One region of the Carboxydocella sp. JDF658 genome, then DNA from elsewhere that is predicted to be linked to it. Evidence: riboswitches for the same ligand, from Rfam matches in the RefSeq annotation. Region 1 holds a riboswitch; the other holds the start of a gene.

Region 1 (7,386 bases):
CCGGGCCACCTGGTAGCCTGTCATCTCTATGCCGAGGAAAAAACGGAGGTTTAAGCCATGACCCAGCCATTACTGGAAGTAATCGATTTGCAAAAACATTTTCCCATTACTAAAGGTTTTATCCGGCAGAAACAGGTGGGGGCGGTGAAGGCGGTAGATGGTGTTTCCTTCAGTGTGGCCAGAGGGGAAACCCTGGGTTTAGTAGGGGAATCGGGTTGTGGCAAATCCACTACCGGGCGTTGTGTTTTGCGGTTATTAGAGCCCACAGGCGGGAAAGTGTTGTTTGAGGGTCAGGACCTGCTGGGACTGAGCCGGGAAGAAATGCGGCAAAAACGCCGGGAAATGCAGCTGATCTTCCAGGATCCATATGCAAGCTTGAACCCGCGCCTGACGGTAGGGGAGATTATCGCTGAGCCCCTGCTGGTTCACGGGCTGGCCGATCGTAGAGAGGCGGCCCGGGAAGTCAAGAGGCTGCTGGATGTCGTGGGATTGCCCCATTACCATGCCGAGCGTTTCCCCCATGAGTTTTCCGGCGGGCAGAGACAGCGTATCGGTATCGCCCGGGCCCTGGCTGTTAAGCCCAAACTGGTTGTTTGCGATGAGCCGGTATCAGCCCTGGATGTATCCGTGCAGGCTCAAGTAGTTAACCTGCTGGAACAATTGCAAAAAGAGTTTGGCCTGACCTATATCTTCATTGCCCATGACCTGAGTGTGGTAAAACACATCAGTCACCGGGTGGCAGTAATGTATCTGGGCCGGATTGTGGAAATAGCTTCAGCCGGGGAGCTATACCGCAATCCAATGCATCCTTACACCCGGGCCCTGCTTTCCGCCATTCCCTTACCTAAACCGGGCCGCAAGGCGGAACGCATTATCCTGCAAGGGGACGTGCCCAGTCCGGTCAACCCGCCAGCGGGGTGCAATTTCCATACCCGTTGCCCGCTGGCCAGAAAGAGCTGCCGGCAGGAGGTACCACGTTTGCAGGAAGTGGGACAGGGACATCAGGTTGCCTGTCCGGTAGTAGTGGGCAGTCATTGAGGTCAGGCAAATATCAATATGAGGAGGTTGAGAGTTGTGAAAATGCGGAAACTGTGGTCCCTGGCCCTGGCTGGTGTGCTGGCTTTAAGTACTCTGCTCAGCGGCTGCGGTGGCGGCAAAAGCGCCGACAACGGCGGCAAACCGGCAGGGGAAGAGAAGAAAGAAAAAACCTTCATCTTCGCCAAGTCCGGTGACCCCGTCGGTCTGGACCCCATCAATGTTACCGATGGTGAATCCATCTATGTTACCCAGCAAATTTTTGACACTCTGGTAGAATACAAGCAGGATAGCACTGAGATCCAACCGGCACTGGCCGAGTCCTGGGAAGCTTCCAAGGATGGGCTGGAATGGACTTTCAAACTGCGTCAGGGAGTTAAGTTCCATGATGGTACGCCCTTCAATGCCGAAGCTGTCAAATTCAATTTCGATCGCTGGCGCGACAAGAACAATCCCTATCACCAGGGAGATTTCGAATACTATGCCGCTATGTTTGGCGGTTTCCCCGGCATCATCAAGGAAGTTAAAGCTGTAGATGAGTATACCGTCAAGTTCATTCTGGAAAAACCCAATGCTCCTTTCCTGGCCAACCTGGCTATGGCTGCTTTCGGTATTTCCAGCCCGGATGCCATCAAGAAATACGGTCAGGACTACTTCAAAAACCCGGTGGGCACCGGTCCCTTTAAGTTCGTGGAATGGAAAAAGGATGACAAAGTAGTCCTGGTTAAGAATGAAGAATACTGGGGCGAAAAAGCTAAAGTTGACAAGGTTATCTTTCGCACCATCCCTGATAACAGTGCCCGGCTGATGGAACTGAAAGCTGGCACTATTGATGCTATGATCGGGGTGAACCCCGATGATGTAGAAGGAATCAAGAATGATCCCAATCTGCAGTTATTGCTGCGTCCTTCTATGAACGTAGGCTATCTGGCCATGAACACCGAGAAAAAGCCTTTTGATAACGTAAAAGTACGCCAGGCTATTAACCATGCCATCAACAAGCAGGCTTTGATCGATGCCTTCTATGCTGGTCTGGCCAAGCCGGCCAAGAACCCCTTGCCGCCTTCTCTCTGGGGTTACAATGATGAAGTGAAGGACTATGAGTATGATCCGGCTAAGGCCAAAGCTCTGCTGGCTGAAGCAGGTTTCCCCAATGGCTTCAAGACCAGGCTCTGGGCCATGCCGGTCGCCCGGCCCTATATGCCGCAGCCCAAGCAAATTGCTGAAGCCATTCAGAAGGATCTGGCGGCTGTGGGCATTCAGGCTGAAATCGTAACCTTTGACTGGGGTACTTATCTCCAGAAAGGGGAAAACGGGGAACACGAACTCTATCTCCTGGGCTGGACCGGGGATAATGGTGACCCCGACAACTTCCTCTATGTTCTGCTGGACAAGGACAACACTACCAAAGGTTCTGCTTCAAATGTTGCTTTCTACAAGAATGACAAGGTTCATGACCTGCTGATTAAAGCCCAGCAGGAATCCGACCAGAACAAGCGGGCTGAGCTGTACAAGCAGGCTCAGGTGCTGATTAAAGCGGATGCTCCCTGGGTACCGCTGGTTCATTCCACCCCGCCGGTTGCGGCCAGGAAAAATATCAAGGGCTGGGTACCTCATCCCACTGGTAGTGAATGCTTTAACACCATTGACAAAGAGTAAGCTGGTAAAGACAGAGGAGAGGCCGGTTGCGGCCGGCCTCTTGCTCTCTCTTTCAGGGAGGAAAATTCATGGCACAATATATTGTTCGTCGCTTGCTCCAGATTATTCCCGTCTTTTTTGGTGTAACCCTGCTGGCTTTTTCCTTAATCCATTTTATTCCCGGGGACCCGGCCCAGATCATGCTGGGCGAACGGGCTACACCCGAGGCGCTAAAAGAACTGCGAGAACAATTGGGTTTAAATGACCCTTTATATATTCAATACGGCCGTTTTTTAAGCCACATTCTGACTGGAGATCTGGGCCGTTCCATAGTTACCAATGAACAGGTAAGCAAGGAACTGGCTACTTTTTTCCCGGCCACCCTGGAACTGACTCTGGCGGCCATGCTGGTGGCGGTGATCGTCGGTCTGACTGCGGGTATAATTGCGGCAGTGAAACAATACTCTTTTTTTGATAATATCTCCATGGTAGGAGCTTTGTTCGGGGTTTCTATGCCCATCTTCTGGTTAGGTCTGATGCTGATCTACCTCTTTGCCCAGACTTTAGGCTGGTTCCCTCCTTCCGGACGCCTGAGCACTGAATATACTGTTCCAGTGATTACCGGCTTAATTACTGTGGACGCCTTGTTCAGCGGGGATATGGCTGCTTTTAGGGATGCCCTCTGGCACCTGGCCTTGCCGGCGCTGGCTCTGGGCACTATCCCCATGGCTATCATTGCCCGCATGACCCGCTCCAGCATGCTGGAAGTGTTGCGGCAGGATTATATTCGCACCGCCCGGGCCAAAGGGCTGGCGGAGTGGCTGATTGTGCTCAAGCACGCCCTGCGCAATGCCTTCCTGCCCGTTTTAACGGTAATCGGCTTGCAGTTTGGTTCCTTGCTGGGTGGAGCTGTAATGACGGAAACCATCTTCTCCTGGCCGGGAATTGGCCGCTATATCTATGCTGCCATAATGGCCAGGGATTTTCCGGTGGTGCAGAGCAGTATTGTTTTTATAGCCATGCTGTTTGTGTTAATCAATCTTCTGGTCGACCTGCTTTATACCTATATTGATCCCCGCATTCGTTACAGTTAAGGAGGAGCGCCATGAGCCAGAACAAAGGAGGACTATGGGCTGACGCCTGGCGTCGGCTAAAGCGGAATAAAGTTGCCCTGCTGGGTGCGCTGATTGTGGCTATCTTGCTGTTTACTGCTCTGGCTGCCCCGCTCATCGCTCCTTATGACCCCGTTCATGATGGGAGTTTGAAGGAGCGCTTGCAACCACCCAGCGCCAAGCACTGGCTGGGAACGGACAAGCTGGGCCGGGATATTTTTAGCAGGATTGTTTATGGTGCCCGCATCTCTGTTGAAGTGGGGGTTATTTCTGTAGGCATTGCTTTGATAGTAGGCACCCTGATGGGGGCGCTGGGCGGCTATTATGGCGGCTGGCTGGATTCCATCCTGATGCGTATTGTTGATATAATGCTGGCATTTCCCAGTGTCCTGCTGGCAATCGCTATCATGGCAGTGCTGGGGCCCAGTCTGGAAAATGCCATGGTGGCCATCGGACTGGTGAATGTGCCAACCTTTGCCCGGGTGGTACGGTCTACTGTTCTGGCGGTGAAAGCCACTGAATATATCGAGGCGGCCAAAGCTATCGGGGCCAGGGATGCTCGCATTATTTTCCGCCATATTTTGCCCAACTGCATTGCGCCCATTATTGTAACAGCTACCCTGGGCATCGGTACAGCTATTCTGGATGCCGCCGGCCTCAGCTTTCTGGGCCTGGGGGCTCAGCCACCTACACCGGAATGGGGGGCGATGCTGGCCGATACCCGGGATCTCTTGCTTAAAGCGCCCTGGGTGGCCATATTCCCCGGGATTGCCATTATGCTGAATGTACTGGGCTTTAATCTGCTGGGAGACGGTTTGCGGGACGCCCTGGATCCCAGGTTGAAACAGTAAAACGCATTGCCCGGTGGAGGTTAAATAACAAAGCCGCAGGCTTTGCCTGCGGCTTGGATTTTTACTGGGTAATGGAGGCATTAACAGTTGTAGTAGCCTGAGCAGTTTGATTCAAAGCTGAGGTAGCGGCAGCCAGTTCAGCTTCCAACTTTTTGATTTTAGCTTGTAATTCAGCGATTTTACGTTTGGCTTTTTCCGCTTTGGCTTTGGCTTTCAGTTCCTGTTTCAGTTTCTTTTCCTGGGCTTTTAATTGAGCCAGTTCCCGCTTGTCTTTTTTCTGTTCTTTCTTAATTTCATTTTCCCGTTTGACAATTTCCTTTTTCAGCATCCTGGCCAGCTCATTGATCCGGTGAATGCGTTTCACATAGGTCTTACTGTCTTTAGTTTTCTTGAAATCAGCCACTGCATCTTTTTTCAGACTATTGATAGCCTGGGCCAGAACCCGGATATCTTTTTTGCTGGTGATCAGCTTGTTCAGCTCAGCCTTGAGTGCTGTATCGGTCGGATTGTCCAGCAGCTTAACCAGCACCGCTTTTACCTGCAGAACCTGCTGCTCAAAAGGATTGACCTGGGTAGTAGTAGTGGTATTGCCATAGGTGTCGGAAGTAACAGTGGTCTGGGTTGTAGCATCAGTGGTAGTGGTGGTTTCCCCTTCAGCAAAAACAGCGGAAACAGGACCAAGAGCCAGGATTGCGGCAACAAAAGTGGCCAGGAATTTGTGTTTGATAGTCATAAGACATACCTCCTTTTAATGCTCAAAATTTTACCTCCTGCCAGAGCAGGAGGTAAATCGCCTCGCACTCGGGCAGCTGGCTGGCCTGGCAACGGAGTTGCGGTAGCCCCTTTAGCTTTGCGTCACCACCTTTCGATGGTTTTGCCTTTTTCCTTTTCGCTATATTATACGAACAGGCAATCATTTTTGGGGGGACCTAAGAAGTTTTTCTAAAAAATTTTTTTCGACAACAAAACAGGAAATCCTGCTCCAATGAGGAAAATAAGTAGCAGAGGAGGTTGAGAATATGGTAGAGATCGGCTTCAAGGCCCCTGATTTTACCCTGCCCGCTACCGGGGGACAGGAAATCACTTTATCCCAATTAGCTGGCAAAAAGGTTGTTCTTTATTTTTATCCTAAAGATAATACTCCTGGTTGAACCAATGAAGCGGTCGATTTTAATGACCGGATGGAGCAGTTTGCTGCCATCAATACCGTTATTCTCGGAGTAAGCCGGGATTCCATAGCCAGTCATGAGAAATTTGCGGCCAAACTGGGTCTGAAGTTTCCTCTGCTCAGTGATAGTAACGGGGAAGTATGTCAGTTGTATGAGGTATTAAAAGAAAAGAATATGTATGGCAAGAAAAGCATGGGGATTGAAAGATCCACTTTCCTGATCGATGCCGATGGTGTTATCCGACAGATCTGGCGCAAAGTCAAGGTAGCCGGCCATGCCGAAGCTGTCCTGGCTGCAGCCAGGGAGCTATCAGAGCAATAATTCCAGGGCTAGATAGACCCCGGCTCCGATCAGGCTGGTAGCTGGCAAAGTGAGAAACCAGGCGGTAATAATCTGTCGGGCCACCCCCCATTTTACCCCGCGAAAGTTTTTGGCTGTGCCCACTCCCATGAGTGCGGAAGCGACTACATGAGTAGTGCTGACGGGTAGGCCAAAGCGGGAAGCCAGCAATATTACCAGGGAAGAGCTAATATCCGAGGCAAAACCATTTATGGGTTCAATTTTAAAAATCCGCCCGCCCATGGTGCGAATTATTTTTTTCCCCCCTGTAGCGGTACCCAGGGCCAGGGCACTGGCGCAGGCAACTACTACCCAGAAGGGAACATGAAAAGTATCAATCATACCGGCGCTGACGAGAGCCATAGTGATCAGGCCCATGGACTTCTGGGCATCATTGGAGCCATGGGAATAGGCAGTCAGCGCTGCTGAAAGGATCTGTAAGCGACGAAAAACATTATTGGTCTGATGGGGATGAGAAAAGCGGAAGAGCCAGAAAAAACCCACCATTACCAGATAGCCCACCACCAGACCCAGAATAGGGGATAAGATCAGGGACAGGATGATTTTACTCAGGCCTGTCCACTTGATGAGCGCAAAACCGTGCTGGGCAGCGGCAGCTCCTACCAGGCCGCCGATGAGGGCATGGGAAGAACTGCTGGGAATGCCATAGTACCAGGTAAACAGGTTCCAGAAAATAGCAGCTGAGAGGGCGCCGATTAAAACCGTCTGGGTTATGGCTGCTGGGTCCACAATTCCTTTTCCGATGGTAGCTGCCACAGCGGTATGGGTTACCGCTCCTAGAAAATCAAAAGCGGCAGCCAGGAGAATTGCCTGCCGGGGGCTGAGGGCCCGGGTGGCAATGGAAGTGGCAACAGCATTGGCGGTATCATGGAAGCCATTTAAGTAGTCAAACAACAAAGCAAGGATAACAACGATAATGACCAAAGCGGTGAGACTAAGCATATTTTAGCACTACTCCCTCTAATAAATCTGCCATATCATCACAGAAGTCCAGCATTTCTTCCATATATTCATACAGGTCTTTCCACTTGATGATTTCCAACGGACTGCAATCCAGGGCAAAAAGCTGGGCCAGGCCGGTGCGGTAGATATTATCTCCCTGGCTTTCCAGCTCATTGATAGTCTGACAGAGCTTCTGGATTGCTTCCGGCCGGGAAGTCAGTTCCGGCAAGAGCTTTATGGCTTTGGCTAGAGCCAGACTGGCTTCAAAGGCAACCCCGG
Region 2 (7,386 bases), on a different contig from region 1:
CAATGGCAACGAGCGGCTTTTTCCAGTACCGGACCCCAGGTAGAACTGGCTGCCCCCGGGGTGGAAATACTCAGCACCAATCTCTGGGGAGGATATAGGACAATGAGCGGTACCTCCATGGCAACGCCGCATATTACCGGGCTGGCAGCTCTGCTGAAATCTGCTCTACCTCAGTTAACAGCGCCAGAGCTCAGGCGGCGGCTGGGGGAAGGAGTAATTGATCTGGGGCCGAAAGGACGGGACTCCTGGTATGGTTATGGGTTGCCTACCGGGGGGTTAGTTTTGCCGCAAACACAACCTGACAATACGCCACCTCAGCTTTACCTTATGGGCTTGCCGCCTGGTGAACCTGTTAGCGGTGAAGTAAACCTGGAAATTCTGGCCTTTGATCCCAGTAGAATAAAAGAAGTACAGCTGTTGATTGACCAGATACCAGTGGCCAAATGGACGACAGCACCTTACCGTTATGCCTGGGATACTCGGAAAGTGCCTGTGGGTGAACACCAGTTAACGGTATATGCGCTTGATGGTATGGGTAACCTGGGAGAACTGAGGCAAATAGTAAAGGTTGTACCAACGGTAACTATCCTTGAGCCACCGGCGGGAACAGTAGCCAGGCATCAGGTGCGGGTACGGGCTGTGTTTTCACCTAATGCGGTGATCGAAGGGGCGGAATTTTATGTAGATGGCATTAAGCGGGAAGAGGCCCGAGTGACAGCTAATGAAGTGGAATTTAGCTGGGACAGCGGTGAGGTCAGTCAAAGTGGATTATCAGTGCATACCCTGAAAATTATCGGTATTACTGCTACAGGTATGACTGGAACAGGCAGTGTTCAGGTTAAGGTGCGCAATCCAGTAGTGCAAATTTATGCCCCGGCAGCTGGCAGTGTACTGGGCGGAGATACTGTCGATGTTTTTGTGCAAGCCAGTGACCAGGAAGGAATAGAACGGGTCGAGATGTTTTGGGACGAAGAACTTATTGGCAGTATAGCTGGTGGCACTCAACCATACCGGTTTGCCTTATCACTTAAGGAGAAAAGGGCGGGAAGCCATATTCTTAAAGCTATTGCCTACACACCAGGGGGCAGACGGGCTATAAGTCCGGCGGTAAAGGTGCAAAAAGGGGTGGAGATCCTGTGGCTCAGTCCCATTCCGGGGACGAGAATTTGGGGGAAAAAAGAAGTCAAGGTGCGATTCGGTGAGCCGGTTAGCCGGGCAGAGCTGCTGGTAAATGATCAGCGACTGGGAATCAGATACCCGAATGGTACGGGTCCGGTAAGTTGGACGCTGGATGCTGCAGCGTATCCGGACTTGACGGTATTGGTGCTAAAAGTGCTGGCTCTGGCAGCAGAAGAACGAATTATCAGCTCAATGATTGTGCCATTAACGGTGGACAGCCAGGCATGAGAAAAACGCAAGCTGCAGGTTTTTGTCGAAATATGACTAAAAATATTTGCTTAACCAGAGCAGGAAAATCAAAACAAATATAGAAAAAGAAATTTATTGTATAGAATATTCTGCAGAAAGGGGCTGAAAAGTTTGCATAAAAAAATAATTTCCGTCATTTGCATCCTATTCTTGCTGTTGACGGGATTTTTTCCTGCGCGGCAGGCAGGGGCAGCTGAAGACAAGGCTGGTGTGGGCTATGTGGCCCTGGGGGATTCGCTGGCCCTGGGTGTAGGCAGCTCTAAAAGTTATGTCCAGAGATTTTACGAGCAAATAAAAGACAGGCGGGGCGTCAAGGAATTGACCCTGATCGCAGAAGAACAGGCAACCAGCAGGGATCTGCTCCGGTTTGTTACCGATCCGGCCAATCGGGAAGCGATCAAAAAGGCCAGGGTGATTACCATCTGGTTTGGCGCCCATGATTTCATGCAGGCAGTGAGACGCAATCCCCACAATTACCGGCAGGCCGGAAATGAGTTGAAAGAGAACTTGATTACTGCGGTGCAATTAATAAGGTCTATTAATACCGGTAAGGACACTACCATCTATCTGCTCAACTTCTACAACCCGGCACCCGGAGAAAAAGTTCCAGGGGTGAGAGCTACCGACCCGGCAGAGAAAAAGTATGAAGCCTTTGATTTGTTGATTCCTTACCTGAATGGTTTTATTGCTGATGCCGTGAAACAGGTCAACAGTGACCCCTATATGCCTCCTGTGGTGATTGTGGATGTGTTCAAGTCCCTGCAGGAGCTGGGGGTGGCCAAATATCTTGGCAAAGGAAAGGATCCCATTTATCAGGACTATAATAATGCTCATCTCTCCGATGCCGGGCACCAGGCAGTAGCTGAGGCACTGTTTAAAGCGCCGGTAAGTATCCGGCCGGGCAGGCCGCTGGCTCCTTCCCGGGTGGAGGAGTTTTCCCTGCCGACTAACGGGGCAGCAGTAAGTGCAGACCAGGGGCGCCTGGCAGTGGATTTCGGCAATGCCAGCTTGCCGGCCAATGCCTTGCTGTATGTTAAGACCTATGAAGAGCCTCCTTTTATCGTTAGGGGAGAATTGTTAAGTCCGGTTTATGATCTGGTTCTGTCCTTCAAGCCGCCACAAGCCTTCAAAATTAGCTTTAAGCTGGATCAGAGCAAAGTTCAGGGTGAAAAAAATATTTATCTCTTCGAATTTAAAGGCAATGGTCAAAAACTGAAAGTCCGGCAGCAAAATTTTGATGCTGCTACCGGGACCATTACTGCCAGTATTAAACGAGGCGGTTTATACGGGGTAGTAGCTGTGAAGAACAGTTTCCCCGATACTGCTAAACACTGGGCCAGAGGGGAGATCGAAAAAATCGCCGGGTTGGCCGTAATCGATGGAGATGAGCAGGGATACTTCCGGCCAGAGCAGCCGGTTGCCCGGGCAGAAGCGGCTAAAATGCTGGTGGAAGCCACAGGAGCAGAAATAGAGGATAGCGCCACTGCGACCTTCTCTGATGTCCAGAGTTCGGCCTGGTATGCGCCCTATGTGGCTGCAGCGGCCAAAGCCGGACTGATGCAGGGGTATCAGGGCAAGTTTCGGCCAGGGGATAAGTTAACCCGGCAGGAGCTGGCAGTGATCCTGGAACGGGCTTATGGGAGCAAAATCAAGGGCGGAAATGGCGGTAAGCTGGAGAGCTACAGCGACCGGCAGCAGGTAGCCACCTGGGCGCAGGGAGCAGTGAACAAACTGGTGGAAGCCGGCATCCTGAAAGGACGGAAAAAAGATAAACTGGCTCCGGCAGGAGTGACGACAAGAGCTGAACTGGCAGCATTGCTGGCCAGATTGATGTCATAAGGGAAAAAGCGGTACCAGGCCGTAAGGCGAGGTACCGCTTTTGCAGTTTATCGGTATTCTTCCGCCCGGTGGTAGCGGTAGAACTGGCTGTAGGACATGGAGAAGTAGAGGGTTTGGGCACGCGGGATAAATCGGTTGCCCGCCAGGTAACCGGCATCCCAGGTAGGGTCCAGGGGTTGCCATTTGCCGTCCAGCAGGACTTCGGCCCAGGCGTGTTCGTACCAGACGCGGTCATAGGCCTGGCCCACCACTACCCTGGCCGGCAGGTTAGCGGCGCGCAGGAGAGCTACCGTCAGATTGGCATAATCCAGGCAGAGGCCCTTGCGGCTGGCCAGGGTGGCCAGGGCGCCTGAACCGGGACCATAAAGTTGCTGGCTGCTGAGGCGAACAGCATCATAGGCTATATTGCTGGTTACCCAGCGGTAAATATTATAGGCTTTTGGTCTGGCGCCAGCGTTTTTGCCAGCCAGATCCTGAGCCAGTTTACGCACAACGGGATGGTCGCTTTCCACGCCACTGCCAGGCAGGAGATAACGTCGGTCCGGCAAGTCGATAGCTTCCAGACGTGCTTCAGCCTCGACCTGGTAGAGGAAAGCAGCACCGGCCGGGAGATAAACGGTCAGGTAATACTGGCCGCTGCCAAAGCGCAACCAGAAGGAACCAGTGATAGCACCGTTACGGACCGGGAAGTAATAGGCGGCGCGGTCATCGCCGCGACGGATTTCCACCAGTACCTGTCCGGCAGGCAAGTTCTGACCCTGAATCAGCAATTGTCCCGGTTGAGCGGGATTGATTTTTACCTTTACCAATTCGGAAGTTAAGGGTTCCAGCCACCTGACACCAGGCTGGGCAGCTGCCCAGGCCGGCACTGCGGCTATTAGCCAGAGCAGAAACAGGAGAATCAGACTCACGCTTCGCTTCCTCATAAAATATCGCCCCCAGCGGGAAGGGAAAGCCGGGGGCGCGTACAGTAAAGGGTGGGAAAGAAACAGCCTGCTTTCCACTGGAAAGCAGGCTGCTCAAAATGGCTATAGTGCCATTACCCTTTGCCATATGAGCAGCCTGGCAATCATAGTTCCCGACGGGAACCTTAGACCCATGGCTTTGCGCCCCAGGCTTTCGCCTGGTTTGCCCGTTGTCTTCTGTTCTTACCCAATATATTCGGGGTTAAATGGAAAAATCCTGCCTCTGGCAAGAAGTTCTAATTTAATAGAAAAATCGCCAATTTAACGACAGCGGAATATAATGCAACAAAAAGACAGAGGAGGCAAACCGGATGGAAGGCAAGAAGCGTTATATTCTCAAACTGGAAGAACGTTACTGGCGACGGCGGCGTGAAGGCTTACTGCGCTCTCTTTCCGGCAAGATAGTCCGCAGTTTTGAAACTATGCCTTATCTGGTAATTGAATTGAACCAGACTGAAGTTGAGCAGATACGGAACCTGCGCGGGGTAATGGAAGTTTTTGAAGATGAACAGGCCACCACCCAGGAACAGCAAATACCCTGGGGGGTGGCGGTGCTGGCAGGCCCGCAGGTGGCGAGCCAGCTGGGGGTCAATGGTTCAGGAGTAAGGGTAGGGGTGCTGGATACAGGAATTGATTTACAGCATCCTGATTTGAAGGTGGCCGGAGGGATTGCGCTGACAGGGGACAGCTTCCAGGATGATAATGGTCATGGCACCCATGTGGCCGGGATAATAGCGGCTCAGGACAATAGCCAAGGGGTAGTCGGGATTGCCCCGGGGGTCGAGCTCTTTGCTATCAAGGCCCTGAACAGTGCGGGGAGCGGCTGGTACAGCGACATAGCGGCTGGTCTGGAATGGGCCATCAAAAACCGGCTGGATATAGTCAACCTGAGCCTGGGAGGAAAACAGAACAATCCCCTTTTGCGGTATGCGGTGAAAAGAGCAGCCAGAGCGGGAATCCTGCTAATGGCTGCGGCGGGCAATGCTGGGAACGAAGAAGGAAAAGGGGATACCGTTCTCTATCCGGCCAGGTATCCGGAAGTGATGGCCGTAGGAGCGATTGACCGTCAGTGGCAACGGGCTCCCTTTTCCAGCACTGGCCCGGCCCTGGATCTGGTAGCGCCGGGGGTGGAGATTCTCAGTACTATACCGGGGGGAGATTATAAGGTGATGAGCGGAACATCGATGGCCAGTCCCCATATCACCGGGCTGGCAGCCTTATTGAAATCCGCCTATCCCAGGCTGAAAGCGAAAGAGATCAGGCAACGGCTGACAGCTGGTGCAATTGATCTGGGCAGTAAAGGATGGGACAGCTGGTATGGCTATGGGCTGCCCACTGGCATCCAGGTTCTGGGCAAAAGAAAACCCCGCTAAGCGGGGTTTTCAGTTTGCGGCCAGCAATCTTTGCAGACCGGCCAGGGTGTCACTGACCAGCAGGGCCAGGGGTTTGCTGAGGGCCTGGATTTGCTGCTGGGGTGGTAAAGTGGTCAGGGGTTTTTGCAGTAATAGTTTTTGCTCTGCTTCTGGCAAGCGATAGAATTCGTAGAGGAAGCGGGCAGCCAGCTCATTGCGATTCCAGCCCACCAGTTTGTTGACGATGATCACAGTCAGTTGCTCTCGACCGGTATCAGGGGTGAGGTCCGGCAAAAGGGCCTGTATTTGCGCATCAGGAACGGTTTTGAGTTGAGCTAGCACCATCTGATCCAGCTGGGCCCGGCTCAGCTGCTTGGCCTGGCTGGCCAGGGCCAGAGCCACCGTTTCCGCACCGGTAGTACCGGGTTGCCGGGCCTGCAGCTGGGCGACAGGAGCGACCGGTTTCTGGTTAACCGGGGCGGGAGCCGGCGGGGCTGGTGTGGCTTTTTTGGCAGCCGCCTCTTTGATTTGTTCCTCCAGCTCCTGCCATTGCTCCACACTGAGCAGGCCCTTGTCCACAAATTGCAGTAACTGGGCCTGAGACAAGCCTCCCTGCTGATAGAGGGGCAGTAAATCCGAGGTAGTAAGCCGGCCCTGGGTTAGGAGCAACTGAAAGGTATCGAAGTTTTCCCCGTTGATTTTCCCTCTGGCTACAGCCTGCAATTCTCGCATGCGCTGCCGGGCCTGTCGGGTCTGTTCTGCCAGGGTTATTACTTCAGGATGGTCGACAGTGCTGGCCGCCTGGGCAGCGGTGATACTTGGACCGCGAAAGTTTTTGTAGTAGTTGAGCCAGTGGGGATCGGTGGACCATTCGCTTTTATACTGGTACCAGTATACTGCGGTTGACAACCAAAAGCAGGCGGTAAGCCCCAGAGAAATCAGGGTTGGGCGGATTTTGCGCCTTTCCAGTAAGAGCAGGCTGAGGATGAAAGCTATTAATGATAGGACAACCAGAGTCAAGAAAATATATAAGGACAACAGTCTCACCCCGATTTATGTTTATATATTCAAATTTTAACATAAAGCGAAGATATTATATGTCGAAATATGATAGAGAAAAGAAGGAAAACTGAAAAATTTTCGACAAAAAACGAGAAAATTTGTCGATAAAAAAATAGAATTGCATACACAATTCGACATAAAATCAGGGGGGATTTAGTTATAATAAAAAATGATAAAAATGATTTTAAATAAACGAGGAGGCATGACAGTGCAGCTGGAAGAGGAAATTGACCTGCGCGAGCTGGGGCAAATACTGTGGAAACACAAATTGCTTTTAATCGTAATCCCTCTGATTGCGGTAATAACCAGCGGGATTCTCAGTTTTTTTGTGTTGCCACCGGTATATGAGGCATCAGCGACCTTACTGGTTAATAAAGGTGGCCAGAAATTGATTCGGGATGACTATACCAGCTTGCTGGCTGCCAAGGAGCTGGTGAAAACCTATAACGAAATTGTGAAAAGCCGCACAGTGGCGGAAAAAGTGGCCCAGAATCTGGGCGGGGAACTGAAACCGGAAGAAATCCAGGAGATGCTGAAAGTTAGTTTGCTAAAGGATACCATCATGCTGACCATCAGTGCCGAGGATACCAACCAGGAACGGGTGGCTCATCTGGTGAATACTGTCGCCTATGTTTTTGCCGATCAGATCAAGGATATGATGGCGGTAGACAATGTGAAGGTGGTTGACCCGGCGGTACGGCCGGAAAAACCCATCAAGCCAAAAAAGGCGCTGAATATGG

What was found. Region 1 has a riboswitch for cyclic di-GMP ahead of JDF658_RS08500 (hypothetical protein). Riboswitches for the same ligand answer to the same signal wherever they lie in the genome.
Region 2: another riboswitch for cyclic di-GMP. It lies ahead of JDF658_RS01865 (transglutaminase family protein); the one in region 1 lies ahead of JDF658_RS08500 (hypothetical protein).

What each region holds. Positions count from the first base shown of each region.
Region 1 covers NZ_BDLR01000045.1:84,725-92,110, forward strand. The annotation lists gene JDF658_RS08475 (ABC transporter ATP-binding protein) at 1-54, shown strand, start outside; gene JDF658_RS08480 (ABC transporter ATP-binding protein) at 58-1,038, shown strand; gene JDF658_RS08485 (ABC transporter substrate-binding protein) at 1,081-2,694, shown strand; gene JDF658_RS08490 (ABC transporter permease) at 2,763-3,767, shown strand; gene nikC (nickel transporter permease) at 3,779-4,636, shown strand; gene JDF658_RS08500 (hypothetical protein) at 4,698-5,369, opposite strand; cyclic di-GMP riboswitch class I at 5,438-5,525, opposite strand; gene JDF658_RS08505 (peroxiredoxin) at 5,656-6,126, shown strand; gene JDF658_RS08510 (inorganic phosphate transporter) at 6,115-7,107, opposite strand; gene JDF658_RS08515 (DUF47 domain-containing protein) at 7,100-7,386, opposite strand, start outside.
Region 2 covers NZ_BDLR01000005.1:107,943-115,328, forward strand. The annotation lists gene JDF658_RS01855 (S8 family serine peptidase) at 1-1,407, shown strand, start outside; gene JDF658_RS01860 (S-layer homology domain-containing protein) at 1,540-3,267, shown strand; gene JDF658_RS01865 (transglutaminase family protein) at 3,315-4,193, opposite strand; cyclic di-GMP riboswitch class I at 4,321-4,410, opposite strand; gene JDF658_RS01870 (S8 family peptidase) at 4,544-5,605, shown strand; gene JDF658_RS01875 (hypothetical protein) at 5,615-6,622, opposite strand; gene JDF658_RS01880 (YveK family protein) at 6,855-7,386, shown strand, end outside.